DNA from 4 places in the Streptomyces sp. NPDC048248 genome. Region 4 is predicted to be linked to each of the others. Evidence: riboswitches for the same ligand, from Rfam matches in the RefSeq annotation. Region 4 holds a riboswitch; each other region holds the start of a gene.
What was found. A riboswitch is a leader RNA that binds a small molecule or an ion and turns the genes downstream of it on or off. The one in region 4 is predicted to bind cobalamin.
Positions count from the first base shown of each region.

Region 1 (6,899 bases), on a different contig from region 4:
CGGGACTTCGGGCAGTGTGACAAGGAGGTGGGTGCCGGGAATCGGCGAGCCCAGGACGAAGGCGAAGACCAGCCGGACGGCGATCACGAACAGGCCGAGCTTGGCGAACGCGCCGTACGACCGGGCCCAGGGCGCGTCCGTACGGCGGGCCGCGACGACATAGCCCGCCACCCCGACCAGCATCCCGAGCAGCAGCGGATTGGTGGTGCGTGAGGCCGCGGTCGCCAGGCCGAGCGCCCACAGCCACCACGCTCCGGCGTGCAGGGCGGTGGTACGGGTCGCGCGCGGGGCGCTCATCCGCGCCGGCGGCGGGCCTGCCACACGGCCGCCGCTCCCAGCGCGAAGACGGCCGCGCCGCCACCGAGCAGTCCGGCGGACGGGCCGCCGTCCTCGCTGTCGCTCCCCGTACCCGAACCCTGCCCCGCCGACCGGCCCGAGGACGCGTCCTCGGGCGCGGAGCCGGCGCCTGGCGCGTCTTTCGACCCCTTGTCGCCCGATCCGTCGACCTGGTCCGCGCACCCTGACCGCGGGTAGTCGGCGACGGCGCACAGCAGGGCGTGGGAGTCGTACCGCAGCGGCCGGGCGACCGCGGCCAGCGCCTCGCCCGCCGAGGCGTCCTCGGGGACCACGGCGCAGTGTGTCCGCGGCTTCGGCGGGCGCTCCCCGCCGGCCGCGTCCGCCGCGCTGCCGAAGTCGATGACGACGCCGACCCGCTTGCTGTTCTCCTTGGCCGGTGTGCCCTCGCAGATCGCGTCGAAGTCGGCGGCCGTGCGCGGACCGGCGGCCGCGGCGGAGTCGGCGCTCACGGTGAACCGGAAACCCTCGACGGCCCCGTCGGCAGGCCGCATGGTGGCCGGCCCCTCGGTCGCGTACGCCCAGGAGCCACCGGAGCCGCCCGCCTTGCTGTTCCAGAAGGACCAGTAGCGGTACTCCTGTGCCTGGGCGGGCGCGGCGGCCAGGCCGGTGGCGGTGCCGGCCAGCAGGAGGGCGCCGGCGATACGGGGGAAGCGCATCAGAGGGCGTTCTTCTTCTTGCGGCCGCTCAGCAGGAAGCCGATACCGGCGCCGACGGCGAGCCCGACACCGACGACCCACCAGACGCTGATGCCGCTCCCGCCGTCCTCCGAGTCCTTCGCGTCGGCGTTCTTCCCCTGCTCCTGCCCGGCGGCCGGTGCGGGGCCGGTGGCGTTGAGGGCGGCCACCAGGTCGGTGCCGCCGAAGGAGCGCGGGTCGGTGCCCGTGGCGTGCGCGGCGAGCACCAGCTGGGCGTACGCCGCGGGGCCGTTCTGCTTCGCCCAGTCCGCCGCGTGCTGCTCCAGCCACTTCAGCGGCTTCTGCGCGGCCGTGCCGTGCGCTCCCGCGGCCAGCGCGAGGACGGTGTCGGCGGTGTTGCCGACGTCCGGCTGGTCCTCCGCGCCCGGCATCGCGGACAGCAGGTGCTGCCCGTTCGCGTCGAGCTGCGCGACGAGGTAGGCGTCCGCGCCCCCGGCCGCCGCCTTCCGGGCACCGGCGTCCGCGCTGCCCTGACTGCTTTCACCCTCGTCCTTGCAGGTCAGCGGCCGTATGGGGGTGTTGGCGTCCTTGCCCGTCGGCGCGACGACGAAGCCCTTGCCCAAGGTGCCCAGCGCGGCGGCCGCGGTGGCGTCGGCGTTCGGGGCCAGGGCGCCGTCCTTGGGCTGGAAGGCGAAGGCGCCGCGCTCCTTGGACTTCGCCGCGCAGCTCAGCTGGAAGGTCAGCAGGGCGTCGTAGGGGGACTTGCCGCCCTTGCCCGACGTCACGGTGGCCGGGTTCGCGCCGGCCGCGACGAGTGCGCCGATGACGACGGAGGTGGAGTTGGCGTCGCTGGGCGAGCCGGCCATGGAACTCCATCCGCCGTCCTTGTTCTGCACGGACTTCAGCCAGCCCACGGCCTTCTTCACCGCGTCACCGTGCCCGCCGAGCGCGGCCAGCGCCTGCACCGCGGCGCCCGTCTGGTTGGTGTCCCGCATCGTCTTGGCGGTACACGGCTTCGCCTGGTCGGCACGGAAGGCGGCGAACGATCCGTCGGCGCACTGCTGCCCGGTGAGCCAGTCGACGGCGGACGCCGCGGGCCGCAGGCCCACCGTGTCCTGCGCGAGCAGGGCGAGCGACTGCCGCCACACTCCGTCGTACTCCGGGGAGGCGGCGCCGTACAGGCCGGCGGGCAGTTTCGCGGGGGAGGGCGACGGGGCCGCGGCCGGTGCGGCGGAGTCGGCGAACGCGGCCGGGGCGGCGGCCGTGCCCAGCACCGCCGCGGTGGCCAGCGCCGCGGCGGCGCGGCGTGCCAGGACGGCGAAGGAAGGAGCCATGGGGGCCAGGGGAGCCATGGGGTCGGTGCCTCTCGGGTCGGTTCGCAGCGGTGTACGCAGCCGCGCTCGGCCGGCCACCCGCGCGCCCGGTCGTCGGGTCCGCGCGGTGGCACCGGGCTCAGCTCCGTATACCTCGACGGTGCCGCGCACCGGCCGTCCGTGGGCGGGGCCGGGGCGGGAGCCTTGGTCGTGCGCCAGCGGGTGCTCCGGCTCGTACGGCCGTGCGTGCCGCGAGAGCGTCGCGGTGCGCGGGCGGGCCGTCCTCACGGTTGCGGGTCAGCGCCGGATTTTCACCGGCTTCCCCCGATAGGCACGGATGAAGTTTTCTCGCACACCTTAACCGGCGCCCGCAAGGGACTCGCTCGCACGTACGGATATGGGTGGGTATGCGCCCCTGGGGCGGGGCTCCGGTCTCTGGGCGCGGGAGCGGGCCGCGGGGCCCTTGCCCGCGGGCGCCTCGGGTGGCCGCCGGGCGCAGGCCGGTGCCTCCTGGGCTTCACGCTGCCCGGTACGTCACCGGGTCGGATCCGGGGACCGGTTCGGCATGCCCGAGTTTCACCAGGCGGCGCAGGTGTGCCTCGGCTTCCGAGACGGCGATGTTGCGGGAGCCGTAGGGGATCTGCTCCCAGGGGCGGTTCCACTCCATCGCCACCGCGAGCTGCCAGGGCGTGAGGGGTTCGCGGAGCAGTGCTCTCAGTCCGGACAGGCGCTCTTCGTGGTGGGCGAGGAGTTCCCGCACGCGCCCGTCCGCGTCGGCGAAGGCGTGCTGATGGGCGGGCAGCACCTCGGCCGGGGCGAGCCTGCCGATCCGCTCCAGGGAGTCGAGGTAGTCGCCCAGCGGGTCGGTGACCGTGGCGTCGTCCGGATCCTCGTACAGCCCGACGTGCGGGGTGATGCCGGGGAGGAGGTGGTCGCCGGAGAAGAGCCGGCCGAAGCCGGAGGGCCCGGCCGCGGCCGCCCCGGCTCCCGGCCCCCCGGCCCCCGGCCCACCGCGCACCGCAGTCCCGCCCCCCGCGCCGGTGGCCTTCGCGCCCCCGGCACCCGCCCCGACCCCCGCGCCCCGCCCCGGGTGTTCCTCCTCCAGATGCAGGCAGACGTGTCCCGGGGTGTGCCCCGGCGTCCAGATCGCGCGCAGCCTGCGCCCCGGGAGGTCGAGCAGCTCGCCGGGGCCGATGTCGCGGTCCGGCAGCGCGGGCCGCCTGGCGGGCAGCGACCGGGCGCCGCCCTTGGCGCGGGCCGCCCGCAGGGGCGCGAGGTGATCCTCGGGCGCGCCCGCCGCCGTGAGTTTGGCGGTCAGGTAGTCGAGCCACCGGCCCGGCTGCGCGTCGCGGGTGCGGCGGATCATCGCCGTGTCGGCGGCGTGCATCGCGATCCAGGCCCCGGACGCCTCGCGGACCTTGGCGGAGAGGCCGTGATGGTCGGGGTGGTGATGGGTGATCAGGACGCCGTGCAGGTCGGTGAGGGCGAAGCCGCACCGCTCGACGCCGGCGACGAGGGTGTCCCAGGAGTGCGGGTCGTCCCAGCCGGTGTCGATGAGCACCGGGCCGCGGTCGGTCTCCAGGAGGTGGACGAGGGTGTGGCCGAGCGGATTGTCCGGGATGGGGACGGCGATGCTCCACACCCCGCCCCTGTGGTCGGTCACCTGTGTCATCCCGGTCCCCTCTCGGTGTGGGCATGCCCGTTCACTATAACTAGAACGAGTTTCAGTGCGTCCTGAAGTGGGCTCTTTCGTAGTGGAGTTGAGGTGGTGGACGGTTCGTGGTCGAGGGGCGCGGGGGCGGCGGTGCGGTGATTGTGTGTGCGCCGTGGACTCCTGCAAAGGGAACTGGTATCAGTTTCTGATGCAGCGTCAGGTGTCGGTGGAGCGTGAACGCCCGCCGGCCGAGGGCGGCCAACCCGCGGGAGGCGGCAGCGATGAGCGATCTCGTCGAGCACGGAAAGCTCTATATAGGCGGTGAGTTGGTCGACCCGGCCGGCCGCGACACGATCGAGGTCGTCTCACCGCACACCGAGCAGGTCATCGGCCGGGTGCCGCATGCCTCCCGGGCCGATGTCGACCGCGCGGTGGCCGCGGCCCGCACGTCCTTCGACTCCGGGGTCTGGGCGCGAGCCCCGCTGGCGGAGCGGATCGCCGTGGTGACCCGCATCAAGGACGCCTTCGCCGCGCGCAGCGACGAGATCGCCCGGGTCATCAGCTCGGAGAACGGCACTCCCGTCACCTCCGGTGTGATGGTGCAGTCGCTGGCGGCGATGCTGGTGTGGGACGCCGCCCTGGCCGTCGCCCGTGACTTCCCGTTCGAGGAGCGGCGGGCCGGACTGCTGGGCCCGCTGCTGGTCCGCCGGGAGCCGGCCGGGGTGGTCGCGGCCGTCGTGCCGTGGAACGTCCCGCAGTTCACCGCCGCCGCCAAGCTCGCCCCGGCCCTGCTTGCCGGCTGCTCGGTGGTGTTGAAGGTGTCCCCGGAGACCCCGCTGGACGCCTACCTCCTCGCCGAGATCGTGACCGAGGCGGGGCTGCCGGAGGGGGTGCTTTCGATCCTGCCCGCGGACCGGGAGGTCAGCGAGTACCTGGTCGGGCACCCGGGCGTGGACAAGGTCTCGTTCACCGGGTCGGTGGCGGCGGGCAAGCGGGTCATGGAGGTCGCCGCCCGCAACCTCAGCCGCGTCACGCTGGAGCTGGGCGGCAAGTCCGCCGCGGTCATCCTGCCGGACGCGGACCTGGAGGCGGCGGTGGCCGGCATCGTGCCGTTCGCCTGGATGATCAACGGCCAGGCGTGTGTGGCCCAGACGAGGATTCTCGCGCCGCGCAGTCACTACGACGAGATCGCCGAGCGGTTCACCGCGGCGGCCGGCGCGCTGACCGTCGGCGACCCGCTGGATCCGGCCACCGAACTCGGCCCGCTGGTCGCCCGACGCCAACAGCAGCGTTCGCTGGACTACATCGCGCTCGGTCAGCAGGAGGGCGCCAAGGTCCTGACCGGCGGCGGACGGCCCGAGGGGCAGCCGACGGGCTGGTACGTCGAGCCGACGCTCTTCGGCGAGGTCGCCAACTCCATGCGGATCGCCCGCGAGGAGATCTTCGGCCCGGTCATCTGCCTGCTGCCCTACGACGACGAGGCCGAGGCGGTGCGGATCGCCAACGACTCGGACTACGGCCTCTCCGGCTCGGTGTGGACGGCCGACGTCGAGCGGGGCATCGACATCGCGCGGCAGGTGCGCACCGGCACGTACTCGGTGAACACCTTCAGCATCGACATGCTCGGCCCGTTCGGCGGCTACAAGAACTCCGGCATCGGGCGGGAGTTCGGACCGGAAGGGTTCGGCGAGTATCTGGAGCACAAGATGATCCACCTGCCGGCGGGTGCCTGATGGGGGACCGCTGGCGGGTGGAGGTGGACCGGAGCGTGTGCATCGGGTCGGGCATGTGTATCGGCGCGGCACCCGACGGCTTCCGTCTCGACTCCGCCCGGCAGTCCCACCCGGTGGCGCCGGAGGGGGACCCCGCCGAGAGCGTGCTGGCGGCGGCCGAGGGGTGCCCGGTCGAGGCGATCCTCATCAGCGTGGCGGACAGCGGTCAGCCGGTCTTCCCGCCCGAGGAGTGAGGAGCCGTCGCCGAGCCGGGTCCCGATCGCGTCCCCGGTCGTGGTCCCGGCTCCGGTGCGGTGATGTCGATCAGCCGGCAGACCGTCTCGATGTCGATCTTCACCTGGGCGATCGAGGCGCGCCCGGACAGCCAGGTGATCAGCGCCGAGTGCCAGGTGTGCTCGATGACCCGCACCGCGGACAACTGGTCGGGGGTGGCGGGCCCGTCCAGGTTCATCGCGTCCAGGATGATCGCGGTGGTCAGCCGGGAGACGGTGTCCACCTCGGCGCTGACGGAGCGGTCGGCGAAGGTCAGCGCGCGCACCATCGCCTCCGCGAGGTGCGGTTCGCGCTGGAGGGCACGGAACGCCCGCATCAGGGTCTGGGCGACCCGTTTGCCCGGATCCTCCTCCGACGGCGGGCGCTTGCGCAGCGTCTCGTGCATGTGCTGGAGCTGGTCCTGCATGGTCGCGACCAGCAGATGCACCTTGGAGGGGAAGTAGCGGTAGAGGGTGCCGAGTGCGACGCCGGAGGACTCGGCGACCTCGCGCATCTGCACGGCGTCGAACCCGCCACGGCCGGCCAGCCGGGCGCTGGTGTGCAGGATGCGGCGGCGGCGGGCCTCCTGACGTTCGGTCAGGGGAGGACTCGCGGGAGGCGCCGGGTCGGCCGCCCTGGATTCCGTAGTCATATATCCCATTCCGTGGCATTGCGTCCGCGATGCGGTGAGTGCCGGTGGTGTGATCGGCACAGCATGGCAGGGGGGCGGGTCGTGGCGCGAATCACCTGGTGCGACTCTTTCCGCGGGGGGCTCGGCCGGTAGATTCGAAGCTCTGTGAACTGATCAGTAGCCGATCAGTTCTGAAACTTGTTCTAGATTACCGCCAGCGGTTACGCTCCGGCGAAAGTCCAGTGAGAAGGGGGCCGAGCGTGACCGCAGAGGCCGTCCAGGCAGCCGCGCCTCGCCCCGCAGAGGCCCCCTCGGCCTCCGCTC
Region 1 is NZ_JBICZL010000003.1:306,866-313,764, forward strand. It holds gene ACGFZW_RS07440 (energy-coupling factor transporter transmembrane component T) at 1-297, opposite strand, end outside; gene ACGFZW_RS07445 (SCO2322 family protein) at 294-1,013, opposite strand; gene ACGFZW_RS07450 (prenyltransferase/squalene oxidase repeat-containing protein) at 1,013-2,326, opposite strand; cobalamin riboswitch at 2,505-2,686, opposite strand; gene ACGFZW_RS07455 (MBL fold metallo-hydrolase) at 2,823-3,977, opposite strand; gene ACGFZW_RS07460 (aldehyde dehydrogenase) at 4,241-5,692, shown strand; gene ACGFZW_RS07465 (ferredoxin) at 5,692-5,925, shown strand; gene ACGFZW_RS07470 (TetR family transcriptional regulator) at 5,898-6,596, opposite strand; gene ACGFZW_RS07475 (glycosyltransferase family 4 protein) at 6,836-6,899, shown strand, end outside.
Region 1: it holds a riboswitch for cobalamin, as region 4 does, so the genes downstream of both, ACGFZW_RS07450 (prenyltransferase/squalene oxidase repeat-containing protein) here and ACGFZW_RS02200 (energy-coupling factor ABC transporter permease) in region 4, are expected to answer to the same signal.

Region 2 (6,899 bases), on a different contig from region 4:
CAGGGCGTCGGCTATGGCGGTGCCGCCGCGGCTGTTGAGGTATTCGGAGACGCGCAGCTGCACGACCTTGCTGAAGGTCTGGTAGTGGGCGGAGCGCGGGCGTGGCTCGGCGGCACGTAGCGCCGCGTACAGCGTCCGGGTGTACGGCGGCTCCTGGTCGGGGCGCTGTACCGGCTGCCGGGTGGCACCGTGTTCCGCACGCTCGGCGTCCCCGGGCGGCAGGGTGCAGTCAGGGGCCTTCGAGGGAGCGCGATAGGCCGAGTCGCGGGTCGCGGCGAACCCCCGCTCCAGCAGGCACCGCTCACTGCCCGGACCGGTCAGTGCCTCGATCAGCCGGCGGGCGCCCTCCGGGTGGGAGCTGGTCGCGGAGATCGCGAGGTTCTGCCCGCCCAGGACGGACATCCGCTTGCCGTCGGTCGGGCGCCCGGGCAGCTCGGCGACGTCGAACTGGACGCCCGCCTCCAGCTTCTCGGCGACCGAGGCGTACTCCACCGGCCAGTTGCGCATGAACAGTGCCCGGCCGTCGGCGAACCAGCGGCGGCTCTCGGTCTCGTCCATCGTCGTGGCCTCGTGCGGCATGATCGAGTCGAGCCGGTCCTTGACATCGGCGACGCCCTGCTGGAGCGCGCCGACCTGCTCGCCCTTGGTGAAGCTGGTCGCCTCCGGGGCGCCGCCGTTGGCCCAGGCCGACTCCAGGGTGTTGACGGTCAGCCCTTCGTACGGCCGCAGCTGGGCGACCATGCCGTACATCTTCGGGACGGTGTCGGCGTCCTCGTCCGCGTTCCCGGCGGCCTTCGCGTCCTTCGCGGCCTTGCGGTTGTAGGCGTCCGCGACCTGGGCGGCCACATTCTTCAGCTCGCCCCAGTTGGTGGGCGGCCGGTCGTAGCCGTAGTCGTGGAGGATGTCCTTGCGGTAGTAGAGCAGCCCGGCATCGGTGTTGAAGGGCACGCCCCACACCTTGCCCCCGTACTCGACGGTCTTGACCACGCTGTCGAGGAAATCGGCGTCCAGGCTCGCGCCCCAGGGCCGGATGACGCCCGCCTCGGCGAACTCCGCCGTCCAGGCCACGTCGAGGTTCAGCACGTCGTAGCCGCTGTTGCCGGACTGACCGGAGGCCAGCAGCTGGCTGCGCTGGCCGTCCGCGGTGTCCGGCAGCTTGACGATCCGGACGCTGCGGCCGGTGCGCCGCTCCCAGTCGAGGATGAGGTCCTGACGCACGCCGGAGCTGCTGAGGTCGCTGCCGGTGGCGAGGACGATCGCGCCCTTCTCCGGGGTGGGCTCCGGCCCGGAGGTACAGCCGCTCGCAGCCGCCGTCAGCGTCAGGCCCACCAGGGCCGTGGGAAGGCCGGCCCGCCGGGCCCTCACCGGCTGTCCTTTCCGGCCGTGCCGACGGAGGCGACAAGTCCGGCGAGCAGATCGGGGGCGTCCGGACCGCCGGGGACGCACTGGCCCTTGGAGGCACCGGCAAGCCCCTGGAGGACGAAGGAGTCGCAGCCTGCCTTGCCCATGACGAGGGTGAGGACGGGCACCTCGGGTCCCTTCTTGAGAAGTGAGTTGAGGGTCTGCTCCACGCCCGTCGCCCGCCGTGCGGCGCCGTCGTCCTGGTCGAGGATGAGCACGATGGCGTTGTTGGTGCCGGTGGACTTCTTCATCTCCCGTACGGCGGCGGTCAGTGCCTCCTGCATGGCCGCGCCGTGTTCGACGAGCTCCCCCTTGGCGATGCGGTCCAGGGCCGCCTTGCCCGGGGCGGGGTCAGCGGTGCCCAGCGGGACGGTCCGGCGTACCGCGCCGGGATCGGTGGGGTGCGCGCCGTCGGGGAAGGCCCACAGGCCGTACGTGTGGTGGGTGCCCACCATCTCCAGGGCGCGGCCGGCCGCGCTGAGGGCGATCGGGAGTTTGCCGCCTTCCGCCATCGAGGTGGAGGTGTCCATGAGAATCAGCAGCCGACTGGACTTCTGCGCCTTGTCGTAGCCGTCCAGCACCCGTGTCACCTGATCGCCGCCCGCGGTGAACGGGGTGACCGGCGCGTCGAGGTCGGCGTCCGCACGGTGATCGGTCAGCGGCGAGTCCGGCACCGGGTCCGGCGCCTTGCCGTCCTTGCCCGGGACCGCGCGGTAGCCCTGTCTGCTGAGGATGCGCCGGCCGGCCTCGGGGTCCCGCAGCCAGTCGCCGAAGCGGCCGACGGCGTCCTGGCGCGGCGCGGCGTCGGTGGCGCCCTGCCAGTCCACCCGGATCAGCGGGTGGTCGAGCGCCGGGACGTTCTTGGGGTAGTAGGCGGCGTACCGGTCGCCGGGGGCGAGCGGGCTCCCCAGGGCGGGACAACTGCCGATGGCGCGGCCGAGGTTGAAGTCGGCGAGGGACTTCTCCGAGACCAGTGGTGCCGCCCCCTTCCCCCGGCCGGTGCCGGGGCGGCCGTCCTGGCCGGTGGGCCGCAGCGAGCACAGCAGCTCGGTGCTGCCCGCGTACTGGCTGCCCGGGGCGGAGAGCCTGCGCTCGGCGTCCCGGGCGAGGGTGGGGTCGGGGCCGCCCGCGGGGCCGATCCGCGAGCCGTCGTTGGCGAGATAGAGGCCGATGGTGTGCAGCAGGCCGGTGCCGGACAGGACGGGGCTGGGGCGCAGCAGTCGCAGGTCGCGGTGGTCGCTGTCGGTGCCGGTGAGGATCTCCTGCCAGGACGCGCCGACCTGTTCGACGTCGTCGAGGCGCTGGTTGGCCGGGATGCCGACGACGAGCGGGGTGTAGGCGACCGGGCCGGTGTGGTGCAGGGTCACGGGGGATCCGGTGGCGGGCATGCCGCGGCGGACCTCGGCGTAGTCGGCGCTGGATTCGGGGATCCACAGATCGGGCTGCGGCCCCGGCCTGTTGAGGGGGTCGATGCCCTTGGTGGACGGGTGGCCCTTGCCGGTGCCGTGAGCCTCGCCCTGCCAGCGGTCGGCGGCGGCGAAGCCCTGGTCGACCTGGTCCTTGGCCGCGGAGTAGACGGTGATCTGGGCGCGTCGGCAGCCGTCGGGGACGTCGTCCTCACCCTGCAGCGGGCGGGTGTTGAGGTCGGACATCTCGTAGGCGAAGGCTGCCTGGCGCAGGGCGGGTTCGGATTCGGGTGCGGTGAGCAGACGCAGTTCGAGGGCGGGCGGGCAGGCCGGGTCGGTCCGCAGGAGCTGGAAGGCGACGAGGCCGGCGGCGGTGAGGCCGAGGACGGTCACCAGGACGGCGATGACCCGCAGCCAGCGGCTGAGGCGCTGCTTCAGCCACCGGCGCAAGCGGATGCGCAGCGGCGTGGGGGGCCGGACCTCCGGGGTGGCGAAGGAGAGGATGACGTCGTCGACGGTGTTCTGCTTGGCCGAGCGGGGCTCCCAGACGTCGCCCATCGGCGTGCGCTCGTGGGCCAGCCGCTCGCGCAGTGTGCGGACGAGGTCCTCGAAGGTGACGAACCGCTCGCCGGGTATGCCGCGTTCGAGGATCTGCACGACGGCGCGGGTGAAGAGGGAGCCGCCGGCCGGTTCGTCGCCGCTGAAGATCCGGCGGTTGGGCTGCGCGGCCATCAGCAGGGACATGGGTTTGCGGCGGGAGTGGAAGGTCTCGTCGGCGTTGCCGGAGTAGCAGCACTCCAGCAGGATCACGATCCGGTCGGCGCGTGCGCTGTCGAGGTAGGACAGCACCATGTCCTGCCAGGACACGGCCTTGTGGCGCTGGCGGGTGTCCGACATGCCGACCATGAGCTGCAGGTCGCCGCCGTCGCGGCCGACCCAGCCGTGGCCGGAGAAGTGCACCAGCAGCAGGCCGCGTGCCTCGTCGGTGACGGCGTCCAGGGCCTGCTCCAGCTCCCAGGGCTCCTGGGGCCGGCAGATGACGACTTCCTCGTCGGTGAACAGGTCGGTGCCGGGGTCGATCAGGACCCGCTTGAGTTCCTCGGCGTTCGCCTCCACGGCGGGGAGCGCGGATAAATTCTTGTAGTCGCTGACACAGATCAGCAGCGCCCGGTTGATCTTGCCCCGCGCGTCGTAGTGGGACATCCGGCTCAGTCCTCGCCGGCGCTGCCGCCCTCGGTCGACCGGCTTCCGGGGTCGGGGCGTTCGGGGGCCGCGCCGCGCGGGCCCGGGTCACCGACCGGCGCCAGCCCGCCGTCGCCGTCGACGGCCACGGCCGGCTCTTCCCCCGCCGCCCGTTCCTCCCTGCGCCGCCGCAGCCACTCCCGCAGGGCGATGCTCAGGCTCTTGGTCACCTCGGCGGCGACCGTGCCGATGAGGACCAGGACCAGATCGTCGATGCCGATGGCCATGTCCCCGAGGTCGCGTTCCTCCGGGGCGCGGTCTGCGTCGGCCGGGCGCGGCCGCAGGGTCCAGTCGTGCCGCTGGTGTGCGAGCCACGGCTCGCGCTCCAGCCATGCCTTGAGATCCTCGATGTCCTGGTGTGCGTTGTTCGTGCCCGTGATCCTGATGCGGATCTCGTGACGGTCAGCCCTGTCCGGCATCCCCCGACCCCCTTCCGGCGGCGCCATCGCCCGCCGTGCCACCAGATAGTGACGTGGGATCAGGTGCGGGGGCAACCGTCCGTGACCTCCGGAGCACCCTGTGGTGTGCGCCACAGTGCCTGCCACAGGGCTGCGTCGCAGGTCAAGGGTGAGTTGACGGGCATTCGTGGAGCGTGGTGGACTGCCGGAGCCATTCGGCGACAGATGAGGAAGTCCGGTGAGAATCCGGCGCGGTCCCGCCACTGTCACCGGGGAGCGTTCCTCCAGGAGAGGTCACGGCCCGTCACGCGTACGCCCGCCAGGTCGCGTGCGTACGGGCTGGAAGGCCGGGGGAAACGCCGATCCGGGAGCCAGGAGACTCTCGTCGCCGTCACGTCGAGCCAGGGCGCGGACCCTGAGTGAGGACATACCGCCATGCCCGGCCGCAGTTCGAGATGCCCGTTGAGCGACGCCGCAGCATCCCTTCGAGGACTGACGGCGGTCTGATCCGATGCGTGCCGAACACGCCACGTACGCGTGCGGCGCGGCCCTCGGCTTTCTCGGCGACCTGATCGCGGCGGACCCCCGGCGCGGCCATCCGGTGGCCGCGTTCGGCCGGGCCGCGGGTACCGTCGAGCGCCGACTGTGGCGCGATCACCGTGGCCGCGGAGCGGCCCATGCCCTGCTGTGCGCGGGCGGCGCGGCGGCGGGCGCCGCGCTCCTGCAGCGCGCCGTACGCGGCTCCCTGACCTCACCTCTTCCCGCCGGTGGCGCCCGCGCCCGTACCGCCGCGGGCGTCGCCCTCACCGCGGCGACGGTCTGGGCCGTGCTGGGCGGCACCTCGCTGGGCCGGGAGGCGCGGGCCATCGGCGGTGCGCTGACGGCGGGCGACCCGGATCTGGCGCGGGAGCGGCTGCCGCATCTGTGCGGGCGCGACCCGCAGGCGCTGGACGAACCGCAGATGGCGCGCGCGGTGGTCGAGTCGGTCGCGGAGAACACGTCGGACGCGGTGGTGGGCGCGCTGGTTTGGGGGGCGCTGGGCGGTGTGCCCGGCCTGGTGGCGTTCCGGGCGGTGAACACCCTGGACGCGATGGTGGGTCACAAATCGCCTCGTTACCGCCGGTTCGGCTGGGCGTCGGCCCGGCTCGACGACGTGGCCGGCTGGCCCGGGGCCCGGCTGACCGCCGCCCTCACGGTGCTCGCGGGACCCGACCGGCGCGGCGCGCTGAACGCCTGGCGGGCCGACGGCGGCGCGCACCCGAGCCCCAACGCCGGCCCGGTGGAGGCGTCGTTCGCGGGTGCGCTCGGCGTCCGGCTGGGCGGCACGCTGGCGTACGGCGGGCGGGTTGAGCACCGGCCGGTGCTCAACGGCGCGGCGCGGCCGGTCGGCGTGCCCGACATCGAGCGGGCGGTCAGGCTCTCGCGCCGGGTGAGCGTGCTGGCGCTGGCGACGACGGTCGCGGGCCGGCTCGCGGTGGGCGCGATCCGGACGGCGAGGGCGCGCGGCCGGGCGGGTACGGCACGGCTCACGGCACAGCGATGCCCCGGCAGATGAGGAGGACCCGGTGACGGGACGGTTCGAGGTGTCCGGCGGGTCTGTCGGCGGTGGCCTGCTGGTGGCCGGTACGACGTCCGACGCGGGCAAGAGCGTGGTCACGGCGGGCATCTGCCGGTGGCTGGTCCGCCAGGGCGTCCGCGTCGCGCCGTTCAAGGCGCAGAACATGTCACTGAACTCGTTCGTGACGCGCGAGGGCGCGGAGATCGGGCGGGCGCAGGCGATGCAGGCGGCGGCCGCCCGGGTCGAGCCGACGGCGCTGATGAATCCGGTGCTGCTCAAGCCCGGCAGCGACCGCAGCAGCCAGGTGGTGCTGCTGGGCAAGCCGGTCGGCGAGCTGAGCGCCACGGGATACTTCGGCCACCCCGACGGCCGGACGCCCGGCGGCTCGGGACCGTACGCCGGGCGGCGCGAGGCGCTGCTGGGTACGGTCACCGACTGCCTCCAGGAACTGCGGAGGACTCATGACGCGGTGATCTGCGAGGGCGCGGGCAGTCCCGCCGAGATCAATCTGCGTCGCACCGACATCGTCAACATGGGCATCGCGCGCGCCGGCCGGCTGCCCGTCGTCGTGGTCGGGGACATCGACAGGGGCGGGGTGTTCGCCTCCTTCTTCGGCACCACGGCGCTGCTGTCGAAGGAGGACCAGTCGCTGATCGCGGGCTATGTCGTCAACAAGTTCCGCGGCGATGTGACGCTGCTGGAGCCGGGGTTGGAGATGCTGCGCGGCCTCACCGGCCGGCCGACGCTCGGCGTGCTGCCCTTCGCCCACGGGCTCGGCATCGACGAGGAGGACGGTCTGCGGATCTCGCTGCGCGGCGCGGTGCGCGAGAGCGTGGTGGCGCCGCCGCACGGCGCGGACGTCCTGCGGGTCGCGGTCGCCGCGGTACCGCTGAT
Region 2 is NZ_JBICZL010000013.1:58,902-65,800, forward strand. It holds gene ACGFZW_RS27425 (extracellular solute-binding protein) at 1-1,365, opposite strand, end outside; gene ACGFZW_RS27430 (caspase family protein) at 1,362-4,010, opposite strand; gene ACGFZW_RS27435 (hypothetical protein) at 4,016-4,468, opposite strand; cobalamin riboswitch at 4,673-4,829, shown strand; gene ACGFZW_RS27440 (cobalamin biosynthesis protein) at 4,959-6,002, shown strand; gene ACGFZW_RS27445 (cobyric acid synthase) at 6,013-6,899, shown strand, end outside.
Region 2: it holds a riboswitch for cobalamin, as region 4 does, so the genes downstream of both, ACGFZW_RS27440 (cobalamin biosynthesis protein) here and ACGFZW_RS02200 (energy-coupling factor ABC transporter permease) in region 4, are expected to answer to the same signal.

Region 3 (6,899 bases), on a different contig from region 4:
GCTCCCGTAGACGAGGCGGGAGGCGGACGGGTTTGCCGGCTAACCGAATGCTCACAATCGGCGGGCCAACGGGTGGGGCGAAGGGGCGTCGCGGCAGGTTTCGCGGTGAACGCGCAGATCAGAACTCGTCGTCGAAGGAGACCGAGCCCTCGACGGCGACCTGGTAGGCCGAGGCCCGGCGCTCGAAGAAGTTCGTCAGCTCCTGGACGTTCTGCAGCTCCATGAAGGAGAACGGGTTCTCCGAGCCGTACACGGGAGGGAAGCCCAGCCGCTGCAACCGCTGGTCGGCGACGCACTGGAGGTACTCGCGCATCGACTCGGTGTTCATACCCGGCAGGCCCTCGCCGCACAGGTCACGGCCGAACTGCAGCTCCGCCTCGACGGCCTCCTTGAGCATCTCGACGACCTGCTGTTCCAGCTTGTCGTCGAAGAGGTCGGGCTCCTCCTGGCGGACGGTGTCCACCACCGAGAACGCGAACTCCATGTGCATGGACTCGTCGCGGAACACCCAGTTGGTGCCGGTGGCCAGGCCGTGCAGCAGGCCGCGCGAGCGGAACCAGTAGACGTACGCGAAGGCGCCGTAGAAGAACAGACCCTCGATGCAGGCCGCGAAGCAGATCAGGTTGAGCAGGAAACGGCGACGGTCGGCCCTCGACTCCAGCCGGTCGATGCTCTCGACCGAATCCATCCACTTGAAGCAGAACTCGGCCTTCTCGCGGATGGACGGGATGTTCTCCACGGCCGCGAAGGCGGCGGCGCGGTCGTCCGGGTCGGGGAGGTAGGTGTCCAGCAGCGTCAGATAGAACTGGACGTGCACCGCCTCCTCGAAGAGCTGACGGCTCAGGTACAGCCGCGCCTCGGGGGAGTTGATGTGCTTGTAGAGCGTCAGGACCAGGTTGTTGGCCACGATCGAGTCGCCGGTCGCGAAGAACGCGACCAGCCGGCCGATCATGTGCTGCTCGCCCGGAGAGAGCTTGGCGAGGTCGGTGACGTCGGAGTGGAGGTCGACCTCCTCCACGGTCCAGGTGTTCTTGATCGCGTCGCGGTAGCGGTCGTAGAAGTCCGGGTACCGCATGGGGCGCAGCGTCAGCTCGAAGCCCGGGTCCAGGAGGTTCTTGGTACCGGTGGTGGTCGTGTGCGTGGCGGACGCGGAGGTGGCTTCGGTGGTCATTACTGGCAGGCCTCGCAGGACTCGGGGTTTTCCAGGGAGCAGGCGACCGCGTCGGGGTCGGTGGCCTGCTGGGGGACGGTGGCGGGGGCGGCGGCCGCCGTGCCGCGTGCCGACTGCGCGATCCGGGTGGCCGGGCGCGAACGCAGGTAGTACGTGGTCTTGATGCCGCGCTTCCAGGCGTAGGCGTACATCGAGCTGAGCTTGCCGATGGTCGGCGACGCCATGAAGAGGTTCAGCGACTGACTCTGGTCGAGGTACGGCGTACGGGCCGCGGCCATGTCGATCAGGGCGCGCTGCGGGATCTCCCAGGCGGTGCGGTAGAGCGCCCGGACCTCCTCGGGGATCCACTCGACGTCCTGCACGCTGCCGTTGGCCTCGCGCAGGGCGTCACGCGTCCGCGCGTCCCACAGCCCCAGCGCCTTGAGCTCCTCGATCAGATAGGCGTTGACCTGGAGGAACTCGCCGGACAGCGTCTCGCGCTTGAAGAGGTTGGAGACCTGCGGCTCGATGCACTCGTAGACACCGGCGATGGAGGCGATCGTCGCGGTCGGCGCGATGGCCAGGAGGAGGGAGTTGCGCATCCCGGTCGCCGCGATCCGGTTCCGCAGCGCCGCCCACCGGTCCGCCCAGCGGGGCTCGGCGTTCGGGTAGTGGTCGGGGTGCAGTACACCGCGGGCGGTGCGGGTCGAGGACCAGGCCGGGTGCGGGCCGTGCCGCTCCGCGAGGTCGGCGGACGCCTCGTACGCGGCGAGCATGATCCGCTCGGAGATACGGGTCGACAGCTCCCGCGCCTCGGGGGAGTCGAAGGGCAGCCGCAGCCGGAAGAAGACGTCCTGCAGACCCATGAGACCCAGGCCCACCGGCCGCCAGCGGGAGTTGGAGGCGCCGGCCTGGTCGGTCGGGTAGAAGTTGATGTCCACGACGCGGTCGAGGAAGGCGACGGCGGTACGGACCGTCGCGTCCAGCCGCTCCCAGTCCATCGCCTCCTCCCAGCCGGCGTTCTCGTCGCCGAGGTGCGCGGCGAGGTTGACCGACCCGAGGTTGCAGACCGCGGTTTCCCCGTCGTCCGTGACCTCCAGGATCTCGGTGCACAGATTGGACGAGTGGACGACCTTGCCGGGCTCCGCGGTCTGGTTGGCGGTGCGGTTGGCGGCGTCCTTGAACGTCATCCAGCCGTTGCCGGTCTGCGCCAGGGTCCGCATCATCCGCGAGTACAGCAGCCGGGCCGGGATCTGCTTGAGCGCCTTGCCCTCGGCCTCGGCCCTGCGGTAGGCGGCGTCGAACTCCGCGCCCCACAGGTCCACCAGCTCCGGGGTGTCCGAAGGCGAGAACAGCGACCAGTCGGCGTCCGCCTCGACGCGGCGCATGAACTCGTCCGGGATCCAGTGCGCGATGTTGAGGTTGTGCGTCCGGCGGGCCTCCTCGCCGGTGTTGTCGCGCAGCTCCAGGAACTCCTCGATGTCGGCGTGCCAGGTCTCCAGGTAGACGCAGGCGGCGCCCTTGCGGCGGCCGCCCTGGTTCACCGCCGCGACCGAGGCGTCCAGCGTGCGCAGGAACGGCACGATGCCGTTGGAGTGGCCGTTGGTGCCCCGGATCAGCGACCCCCGTGCGCGGATCCGGGAGTACGACAGACCGATACCGCCGGCGTGCTTGGAGAGCCGGGCGACCTGGTGGTAGCGGTCGTAGATCGAGTCGAGCTCGTCCAGCGGGGAGTCCAGCAGATAGCAGGAGGACATCTGCGGGTGGCGGGTGCCGGAGTTGAACAGGGTGGGGGAGGAGGGCAGGTAGGACAGCGAGCTGGTGAGGCGGTACAGCTCGGCGACGTCGTCCAGCGCGGCGCGGGAGTCGTTCTCGGCGAGACCGCAGGCCACCCGGAGCAGGAAGTGCTGCGGCGTCTCGATGACCTGACGGGTGGTGGGGTGCCGCAGCAGGTAGCGGGAGTGCAGGGTGCGCAGGCCGAAGTAGCCGAAGCGGTCGTCGGCGCCGTCGGCGAGGGCCTTGTCGACGGCGGCGTCCAGGCGGTCGGCGTGGGTGCGCACGAACCCGGCGGTCGCGTCGGCGATCAGCCCCTCGCGGTGGCCGACGTCCACCGAGGCGGAGAAGGAGGTGGCGCCCTGGCCCGCGGCCTCCTCCGCGATGGCGAGCGTGAGCAGCCGCGCGGCGAGGCGGGAGTACTGCGGCTCGTCACCGATCAGACCGGCCGCGGCCTCGATCGCCAGGGAGCGCAACTCCGCCTCGTCGGAGCCCGCGTGGCGGCCGCGGAGGGCGGCGGCGGCCACCTTGCCGGGGTCGGTCGCGGTCAGGTCCTCGGTCAGCTCGGTCAGCGTGCGCAGCAGGGCGACGCCGGGACCGTCCTCGACCCGGTCGGCGGGGGCGGGCGGCGCGGACCGCACGACCTCGGCGTCTGACGCGGGCTCCGTTGGCGCGATGGTCACGTGATGCTCTCCCTCACTCGGCGGGGGCCAGGAGGGAGGGGCGCGACGGGCGCGCGCGGGCATGCGGCATCCCGGATTCTTCGGGATGCGCGGGCACACCGCGCGGCGTCCACCGGCCCATCCCACGGGGCCCGGACGTATCGACGCTCGCACCGATGGCGGTGCGGGCGTACCGTCGGCAGGTCTTCGGACTCCACGGGCGCGCGATAGGGCTTGGGGCCTTATGGGCGCACTCGTACACCGTTGCGGGACAGTTCCGGATTCGCACCGGATTCCCCTGTGGCGACAGCGAGCACGAGCATACATGTGGTGGTGGGTTCTCGTGTGCACCCCCATATCTTGTGAGTCGCGAGTGATCGAGTCGTGTCTGTCCGTCCACTCGTGCGTGTCTGACAGCGCACCAGGGCGCGGCGTCCGCCGGTTTCCCGCACCGCGCCGGGCATGCGAACGGGCCGCCGCACCCTGAGGTGCGACGGCCCGTGGCCGGGGGCGGTGCGGTGGCTCAGTGGCCGACGGGGGCCTCAGCGGTGGCGGGCGGCAGGTCGGGGCTGACGCCCTTGTCGCCGACGTCCGCGGTGTAGTCGCCCGGGCTGGTCTCGTCGACGCCCTCCGGCGCCTTCGCGGCCTTCAGGGCGAAGGTCAGCACGACTGTGACCACGACGTTCAGCACGAACGCGGTCAGGCCGATGTAGCCGATCTCGCCGATACCCGGGATCTCCCTGCTGGAGCCGCCGAAGTGCGCCTGGGTGGGGCTGGCCACGCCGTACGCCGCGAGCGTGCCGTACGCCATGCCGACCGCCCAGCCGGCGAGCAGCGCCCAGCGGTGGAACCAGCGGGTGAACAGGCCGCCGACGAGGGACGGCATGGTCTGCAGGATCCAGATGCCGCCCAGCAGCTGGAAGTTGATGGCGACCGTCTTGTCCATGGTCAGGACGAAGGCGAGGGCGCCGACCTTCACCAGCAGCGAGACGAGCTTGGCGACCTTGTGCTCCTGGGCCGGGGTGGCGTCCGGCTTCAGGAAGTCCTTGTAGACGTTGCGGGTGAAGAGGTTGGCCGCGGCGATCGACATGATGGCGGCCGGCACCAGGGCGCCGATGCCGATCGCGGCGAACGCGACGCCGGCGAACCAGCTCGGGAACATGTCCTCGAAGAGCTGCGGAATCGCCAGCTGCGGGTTGCCGTGGATCTCCGTGCCGGCCTTGATCGCCATGAAGCCCAGCAGCGCGAGCAGGCCCAGCATCAGGGAGTACAGCGGCAGGATCGTGGTGTTGCGGCGGATCACGTTGCGGCTGCGCGAGGACAGCGTCGCGGTGATCGAGTGCGGGTACATGAACAGCGCGAGTGCCGAGCCCAGCGCCAGCGTGGCGTAGGCCCACTGCGCGTTGGGGCCGCTCGCCAGCTCGCCGCGCGGCTTACCGGTCGGTCCCGGCTCGGCGAACGCCTTCCCGGCCGAGTCGAAGATCGCGTCGAAGCCGCCCAGCTTGATCGGGATGTAGATGATCGCCACCGCGATGACGAGGTAGATCAGACCGTCCTTGACGAACGCGATGAGCGCGGGCGCCCGCAGTCCGGACGAGTAGGTGTAGGCCGCCAGGACGGCGAAGGCGATCAGCAGCGGCAGGTCCTTGACGAACCAGTTGGTGGTCTCGCCGCCGCCGATCCCCAGCACGTCAAGGACGGCCTGGATGCCGACCAGTTGGAGCGCGATGTACGGCATGGTGGCGAGGATGCCGGTGAGCGCCACGGCCAGCGACAGGCCCTTGGAGCCGAAGCGGCCGCGCACGAAGTCGGAGGTGGTGACGTAGCCGTGCTTGTGCGACACCGACCACAGCCGGGGCAGGAAGGTGAAGATCAGCGGATAGACCAGGATCGTGTAGGGCACCGCGAAGAAGCCGGCCGCGCCCGCCGCGTAGATGGCCGCCGGGACGGCGACGAAGGTGTACGCGGTGTAGAGGTCGCCGCCGAGCAGGAACCACGTCACCCAGGTGCCGAAACTCCGGCCGCCCAGGCCCCATTCGTCGAGGTTCGCGGACTGCTCGGCCTTGCGCCAGCGCGCGGCGAGGAAGCCCATGACCGTCACGGCCAGGAAGAAGAACACGAAGACGGCCAGCGCGACGCCGTTCACGCCGTCGGTGGCCGAGGCGGCCAGCCGGACCGGAGCGGCCGGGGCCGCCGAAGCGATCGTCAGGAGAGTCACTGCGCCGCACCCGCCTTACGCGCGCGCTGCTCACGCTGTACGAGCTTGTACGCGGTCATCGTCAGCGCGGTCGAGATGAACACCCACGCCATCTGGTACCAGTAGAAGAACGGGATCCCTATGAAGGTCGGCTCGATCCTGGCGTAGGAGCTCACCCACAGCATCGCCACGAACGGAGCGAGCAGGCACAGCCCGACCACCACACGCGTGGGCGTGACGACCTTTCTGGTGCCTGGCGTTTCGGCTGGCTCTGGCATGGGCGGGCTCCGTCCCTGGCGATCTCCTGTGTAATCGGCTGGAAATCTATGGCAGGGCCGTGGCGCGCGTCACTAGCTGTCCGCATATCGGTATGGAAGAGATTTCATTGCGGCCGGTGCACCGGCCCGCGCGCCGGGTGCATCTCTGCGGCCCGCGAGCCCCGGGAGCCGGTGCGGGAGCGGCCCCAGGACGGCGGAGTGCGGCGCCCGCCCCGCACGGACGGATACGGGACGGGCGCCGGGTGTTCAGTCCGTGGGGCGCTGCAGCCTGGCGACGAACTTGTAGCGGTCGCCCCGGTAGACCGAGCGCACCCACTCCACCGGCTGTCCCTGCGCGTCGAGGGAGTGCCGGGAGAGCATCAGCATGGGCAGGCCGACATCGGTGCCCAGCAGTCCGGCCTCGCGCGGGGTGGCGAGGGAGGTCTCGATGGTCTCCTCGGCCTCCGCCAGGCGGACGTCGTAGACCTCGGCCAGCGCGGTGTAGAGGGACGTGTACTTGACGAGGTTGCGGCGCAGCGAGGGGAACCGCTTGGCCGACAGATGGGTGATCTCGATGGCCATCGGCTCGCCGCTGGCCAGCCGCAGCCGCTCGATGCGCAGCACCCTGCCACCGGTGGCGATGTCCAGCAGGCCGGCCAGCTGGTCGTCCGCGGTGACATAGCCGATGTCCAGTAGCTGGGACGTCGGTTCCAGCCCCTGGGCCCGCATGTCCTCGGTGTAGGAGGTCAGTTGCAGTGCCTGGGAGACCTTGGGCTTGGCCACGAAGGTGCCCTTGCCCTGGATGCGCTCCAGGCGGCCCTCGACGACCAGTTCCTGGAGCGCCTGGCGCACCGTCGTGC
Region 3 is NZ_JBICZL010000017.1:65,622-72,520, reverse strand. It holds gene ACGFZW_RS31255 (ribonucleotide-diphosphate reductase subunit beta) at 119-1,171, opposite strand; gene ACGFZW_RS31250 (ribonucleoside-diphosphate reductase subunit alpha) at 1,171-3,606, opposite strand; cobalamin riboswitch at 3,766-3,925, opposite strand; gene mctP (monocarboxylate uptake permease MctP) at 4,109-5,731, opposite strand; gene ACGFZW_RS31240 (DUF3311 domain-containing protein) at 5,800-6,060, opposite strand; gene ACGFZW_RS31235 (GntR family transcriptional regulator) at 6,307-6,899, opposite strand, start outside.
Region 3: it holds a riboswitch for cobalamin, as region 4 does, so the genes downstream of both, ACGFZW_RS31250 (ribonucleoside-diphosphate reductase subunit alpha) here and ACGFZW_RS02200 (energy-coupling factor ABC transporter permease) in region 4, are expected to answer to the same signal.

Region 4 (6,899 bases):
CCCGCTCTGTCGCCGTGCAACATGCTCAAGCATCCTCGGGCCGGATTGCGGCTGCAGTCGTGGAGCGGCCGTATGGGTACGTGCCGCGTGGCTGCATGTGTGCGGCACGGACGTCCCCCCGGCGGAAGGCGTGGACCCGGTGGGTGCGACGGGGCGGGAATGCTCGTGAGCCGCGGCGCCACCGCGCGGCGAAGGCGGTCGGCATCGGCCGTCGGGGGCAGTCGGCGATGATCACGCTGTTCGGCCTGCTCAGCCCGTTCGTCCTGTCCGGCCTGCTCGGCCCCGAGCCGCAGCGGCACGCCGGGCCTCCTGCACCCATTCGGACAGCCCGGCGAGTGCCGCGCACCCCGCGCAGGAACCGCATACGCAGGGGTGGGCTGCTCTCACCTCGGCGACGCCACCGTCGATATCGTCCGGCATCGTCAGCAGGTTGCCGGCAACCGCGCGAAGTCCTCGCCGGAGACGGCGACCAGCTCCTGTCCGTCGATGAGCACCGGCTGCGCCCGAGGCGCCTCAGCCATCGCCCCGTGTCTGTTCGGCGGCGGCAGCAGAGGCGAAGGCCGCGGCGAGCTCTTCTGCGGTACGGGGACCGGGAGTCATATCGTCCAACAGCCCATGTACGCGCAGCAGTTGAGCAGTTGCGATACCCCACGGCAGCCGAAGCCCGGCCTCCCGCAGCAGATCCGTGCGGGCCAGCATCGCGGGCGCCGGGCCGGCACGCACGCCCGCCGGGGTGAGGAGCGCGGCGTCGTCGGCCCAGCGCAAGGCAAGGTCCACGTCGTGGGTGGCCATCACCACGGTGGTGCCGCTGTCGCGGAGGGCATCAAGGGCGGCGAGCAGCCGCTCCTGGCCGTCCGGGTCCAGTCCGGCCGTCGGCTCGTCGAGGATCAGCACCCGGGGCCGCATGGCGACCGCGCCCGCGATCGCGGTCCGCTTGCGCTGGCCGTAGGAGAGGAGATGGGTGGGCCGGTCGGCCAGAGCGGTGATGTCCAGGGCGGCGAGCGCCTCGTCCACGCGGGACCGCACCTCACCATCGGGCAGGCCGAGGTTCAACGGCCCGAACGACACGTCCTGGGCCACCGACGCGGCGAACAGCTGGTCGTCCGGGTCCTGCACCACCAGCTGGACGGTCGTACGCAACCGGGTCAGCCCCTTGCGGTCGTAGGCGACCGGGAGGCCCTCGACCGTCAACCGGCCGTCGCGCGGCCGCAGCCCGCCGCTGAGAAGCCGCATCAGGGTGGTCTTGCCGCTGCCGTTGCGGCCGAGGAGGGCCAGTGCACGACCTTCGCACACATCGAAGTCGAGCCCCTGGAGCACTGTCGGGCCGTCCTCGTACGCGAAGGACGCGCCCCGCAGGGCTACCAGCGCGGGTTCGCTCATGACAGCGGCCTTTCCAGGACGAAGGTGAGGGCGGCGAGCGCCACGAGCAGCGCGATGCTGCCGGCCATGAACCGGGCGGAGACGCGGGCCTCGGGCACCAGGACGCGCAGGGTGCCGTCGTAGCCGCGCCCGGCGAGTCCGGTCTGCAGCCGCGCCGCCCGGTCGAAGGCGCGTACGAACGCGGTGGCGCCGAGTCCGGCGAGCGAACGCCAGGTGGCGGCCCGGGTGGTGTGCCCGAGCCGGGCTGCCTGGGCGTCCCGGATCCGGCGCACCGAATCGAGCAGCAGGAAGCTCATTCGGTACGTCACCAGGGCCACGTCCACGACCGGAGCGGGGATCCCGGCTTTGACGAGGCGGGGCAGCAGATCGGACATCGGGGTGGTGAAGGCGAACAGCAGGACGCCGAGCGACGCGGCCGAGGTCCGCAGCAGCAGTTGGCCGGCTCGGAGCGGCCCGCCGTCGGCCAGGGTCACGAATCCCTCGGGCCCGCCGACCTGGACGAGCAGGGTGGCGGCACCGGTGACGCAGAAACCCAGGGGCACCCGGTACGCGCGCCACAGACGACGCCCGGGTACGCCCGCCGGGCCCAGCAGCACGGTGAGGGCGGTGAGGAGAACAAGGGCCGCGCCGGGCCAGGGAGGCAGCGAGATCGCCAGCACGGTGAGCCCGAGACCGAGCACGGCCTTGTCCACGGGGTGGCGGCGGCGCCAGCGACTGCTGTGCGCCGCCGCGTCGATCGGCAGCACGGGGTGGTCAGTCCCCTTGGGCCGCGGATACCCCGGCGCCGCTCTCGGCGCCGTCGGCGTCCTGCTGCGCATGCGCCCGCTGCTCGCCCTGGCGGCGGCCGCGTCGCAGACCGAAATAGAAGGCGAGGACGCCCGCGCCGATCGCCGCCTGGAGGGCGAAAAGCGCCGACTCGATCTCGCCGGACGGCGGCTCGTACAGCGGGGAGAACCAAGGCTTGTAGTCGGGGTCGATCTCGGTGATCGCCGTCTCGGCCTGCGCGTCGGCGCCCGTGAAGGGCTCCTTCTTGTGGTCACCGAGACCGAGGACCAGCGGCAGGACCGCCAGCGCTGCCACGAGCGCCAGCAGCAGGGTGTTGATCTTCGCGTTCCTGCTCATCGGGCCACCGCCTCGGTCTCGGTCTTCTCGGCCTTCGCCCGCTTGCCGGTGAGGAACACGCCGAGCCGGGTCAGCTCGCCCTTGCTGGACTGCACGAGGAGCCGCATGACGAGCACCGTGAGGAGCCCCTCGCTCACCGCGAGCGGGATCTGGGTGACCGCGAAGATGGTGCCGAACTTGCCGAGCGCGCCCAGGAATCCGCTGCCCGGATCCGGGAAGGCGAGCGCCAGCTGCACGCTGGTGACGCAGTAGGTGGAAAGGTCGGCGACGAAGGCTCCGAAGAACACCGCCACCATCAGCGGTACGTCGAAACGGCGCAGCAGCTTGTAGACGGCGTACCCGGCCCAGGGGCCGACGATCGCCATCGAGAAGACGTTGGCGCCGAGCGTGGTCAGGCCGCCGTGCGCGAGCAGAAGGGCCTGGAACAGCAGGGTGATGGTGCCCAGCACCGCCATGATCGGCGGGCGGAACAGGATGGCGCCCAGCCCCGTCCCGGTGGGGTGGGAGCAGCTCCCCGTCACCGAGGGCAGTTTCAGGGCGGACAGAACGAACGTGAAGGCACCGGACGCGCCGAGGAGCAGCGTGCTCTCGGGATGGGCCTTGACCTCACGGGTGAGTGACCGGACTCCGTGGACGACGAACGGCGCCGACGCGACGCCCCAGGCGACCGCGTGCGCCGGAGGCAGAAATCCCTCGGCTATGTGCATGGCTCAGCAGACCCTCTCCAGCACCTCGTGGATGGTTGAAGTGCCTTGGCCGGTCTCCTGGCTGACGGGTACCACCGCCCGGACTCCGCCTTCCCGGATCGCAAGGATCCAGTGGCTGCCCGTGAGGGCCGGAGTCGGACTTCCCGATTCACAGTGGCGAGGGCCGCACCGGCATTACACCGGATTTCCCGTTCACCAAGGCGTGGTGACAGTAGTGCCAGGTCGGGTGCGGTGACAAGTGGAGCCGCCCAGGGCTCACCGCACGCCCTCGCCGCGTGGGGCCGAGCGCGTCTGCGGAGACTGGCTGCCCCTGAGAACAGGTGGGCAGGTTCGGTAGGGATTGCGGGGTCTGTCCCATGGCCATCGTCGATCTGATGTCCAGTAGGACCTCGCGGCCCGGGCGCTCCGTCCGCCCGTCGGGGGGCAAGACCGTACTGCGGCTGACCGGGACAGGGCAAGGCGTCCCGCTGATACCGGAGCCGGCAATCGGGCCGAGTTCTCTGTGCGGTCCGTAGGTCCCATCGCCCGTCAGCTCGGCAGCGTACGGACCAGCGCATCACGCAGGCGGGTGCGCTCGGTGGTCATGAAGCGGTGCAGGGTACGTGAAGCGAAGGCGATCCGCTGAGCGCTGCGCCGGCGCTCCGCGTCGTAGGTGCGCAGGGCGGACGGCAGACCGGCCCTGCCGTGCCCGGCGACGGCGCGGGTGAGGGCCTCCGCGTCGAGGATCGCGGTGCACGCACCCTGGCCCAGGTTGGGTGTCATGGCGTGCGCGGCGTCTCCGACCAGGGCGACCTTTCCGCGGTCGACGAAGGCTGGAAGGGCGGGGAAGAGGTGCCGCATCTCGTAGCGGATCCAGGTGGCCGGGTCGGTCTCGGCGAGTATCCGGGGGATGGGGTCGTGCCAGCCCTCGAACAGTCGGCGCAGTTCCTGGGCGGTGGTGGCCTCGGGGACGGTGGCGTACCAGTTGGTGCGGCCGGGCTCGATGGGTGTCATGCCGAAGAACCGGCCGGTGCCCCAGGTTTCGCCGTGTACGCCGCTTTCGAAGTCGGCCACGCCGATCCAGGCAACGGACCCGACGCGCCGCGGGCCGCTGCGCCGGTCCCCGGGACATGCGGCACGCACGGCACTGTGGATTCCGTCAGCGCCTACCACCAGGTCATTGTCGACCAGCAGCGCGTCGACTTCGCGGACGTTCTCGCCGAGCTTGAGCGGGACGTCCCCGAAGGCGCGCAACTCGGCGAGGAGCGCGTCGATCAAATAGGGCCGGGAAATGAGGAGTTCGGGGCGGCCCGCTTTCCGCTCGATCCGCTCCAGCGGCAGACGCGCCATCACCTTCCCTTGCGGGGTACGGATCCGGGCGCTTCGGTAGGGCACCGCCCGGGCACGGAAAGGCTCACCCACCCCGAGGCGGTCGAGTGCGGCCTGAGCGGTGGGATGGATGCCGAAGGCGGTGCCGTAGCGCTCCAGCTCCTTTCGGCGCTCCAGAATCGTGACCGTCCAGCCGGCCCGGCGCAGCCCGAGTGCGGTCGCCAGTCCGCCCACCCCCGCCCCCACGACAACTGCCGTTCCCGTCATGCCGCCCCCTACGTCGCTTCGGATTCGATCGACCACCACACCTGTGGTACCACGGTTGGGGTAGTGTGGGCAAGGAGTCGAGGAGAGAGGGCCTCTGGCAGTGAATGCGGACCGACGGGACCGCCTGCGGGATGCGGCTATCGGCGTACTGGCCGCCGCGGGCGGGCGAGGACTGACGCATCGTGCGGTCGACGCGGCCGCTGACGTACCGCACGGCACGACCAAGAACTACTTCCCGACCCGGGACGCCCTCCTGCGTGCGGTGGCCGAGCGCTGCCTGGAGCAATACCGCGACACCGCCGCGCAGATGGCCGCCGGTGCGTTGCCCACCGACCGCGAGGGGCTTGTCGCCATGTTCGGGGGGCTTCTCCGGAACGTCGCAGGCCCCGGCCGCCCCCGGCTTCTCGCCTACCTGGAGCTGCAGGCCGAAGCGGCCCGCAAGCCCTGGCTATCGGCCGTACTCGACCCCATCGCGAGCTCCGACTTCGCCGGATTCGAGGCCGCGCAGCGAACCGCCGGCCTGCCCGTCACCCCGCAGCGCGCCGCCGTCGTCACCCTCGCGATGCACGGCGCCATCCCACACCTCCTGGCCGATGGGCCGGACACCCTGGCGGCAGCCGGCCTGGACGACCCCGACCGCTTTGTCCGTGACCTCCTGCAGGCGGTATACCCCGAGGGCGACAAATCGGCCCGTGCAGGGAGCTGATGAAGGAGTCCGGCATTCGCTCACATCGATCCCGAACAGGTCGACGCTCTTTTCGGGCTCGGTCAATGGCGTCTGCTCCGCATGTCAGTTGCCTATGGGCCGGTACGCCGGGCTGAACGCGGGGCTCTGAGAAGATGGCGCAATGTTCGATTTCGGCATTCGGGGCTACCAACCCTCGTGGTTGAACGGCCGTGGTGAGATTGTGGGGGAGCACGGGACCCGCCTGGGTGCCCTTGCCCGCAGGACTCTGACGACAGCCTGGATGGTCTGGGACCTGCAGGACGACGAGTGGTTCAGTGACTGCCCGGTACTGTTCGACTTCGATGGCGAGCAGATCGAGATCAATCATCAGAAGTTTGACGATCTCTCGCTCACATGGAACACGATCGACCCCACCCGACCGGTTCGGTGGCCCGACTTCGATCTGGAGTGGCGTCCCGACCCCCTGCCCGAGTTGCGGGCCCTGCGAGGTCTGTGCCTCACGGGGGTTGAACTGCTCGAATGGGAGACCAGGGACCTGGCTCAGGGAAATGTTGACGTCAGTTTCGTCTTCGAGGCGGGCCGGGCAACGGTGTTCAACGCGCTCGACGAGAACGGACTGAGCTTCGAACCGCCTGGTCCGAATCAGCGGCCCCACGCGCTCCGCTGACACTCGGAATGCAGGTCCACGCCGGCGCGGGTAGGTTCGCACGGGCGGGGGAAATGTGCCGCACCCCGCTATACGTCAGGATGCCCGGGCTTCGGCTTCTTCAAGGAATGTGGCGACGGCGCCGAACCATTGTTCCGGCTCCTCGAGGTGGGGGAGGTGTGAGCACTCGGGCAGGAGGACGAGCTGTGAGTCCAGCAATCCGGCGTCGAGGCTCTGAGAGCATTCCGGGACGAGTTCGCCGTATCGGCCTGTCAGTACCAGGGCCGGCACGGTGATTTCGGCAAGACGGTCTCGCCGATCCCACGTTGCCAGGGAGCCGCTGGGGCTGAGTTCGTCGGGGCCCCACATGTGGGAGTACACGGGGTTCCCATCCATGTTCTCCGCCATCTGGAACATCTCCTGCGGCCAGGATGGGAGGCGGCACACATGGCGTTGGTAGAAGGTGATGAGAGCCGCTTGGTAGGCGGGGTCGTCTCTCCTGCCGGTGCGGTCGGCCTCGTCGAGAGCCGCGCGGGCTTCCGGCGGTAGCTCACTTCGCAGCCGAAGAAGCCCGTCAGTGGCCTGAGGAATGCTCGCGGTCGTATCGGCGAAAACCAGGGACACGACGCCGGAGGGTCGGCCCAGCATGTATTCGATGGCCAGCATGCCGCCCCACGACTGGCCGAGGAGATGTACGCGCTCCAAGCCCAGAGCGTCCCGCACCTGCTGCACTTCGGCCGCGTATCGTGCGGCGGTCCACAACGACGGGTCATCCGGTTTG
Region 4 is NZ_JBICZL010000001.1:457,225-464,123, reverse strand. It holds gene ACGFZW_RS02215 (energy-coupling factor ABC transporter ATP-binding protein) at 514-1,380, opposite strand; gene cbiQ (cobalt ECF transporter T component CbiQ) at 1,377-2,126, opposite strand; gene ACGFZW_RS02205 (energy-coupling factor ABC transporter substrate-binding protein) at 2,134-2,502, opposite strand; gene ACGFZW_RS02200 (energy-coupling factor ABC transporter permease) at 2,499-3,209, opposite strand; cobalamin riboswitch at 3,239-3,446, opposite strand; gene ACGFZW_RS02195 (FAD-dependent oxidoreductase) at 3,738-4,784, opposite strand; gene ACGFZW_RS02190 (TetR/AcrR family transcriptional regulator) at 4,885-5,490, shown strand; gene ACGFZW_RS02185 (hypothetical protein) at 5,633-6,139, shown strand; gene ACGFZW_RS02180 (proline iminopeptidase-family hydrolase) at 6,215-6,899, opposite strand, start outside.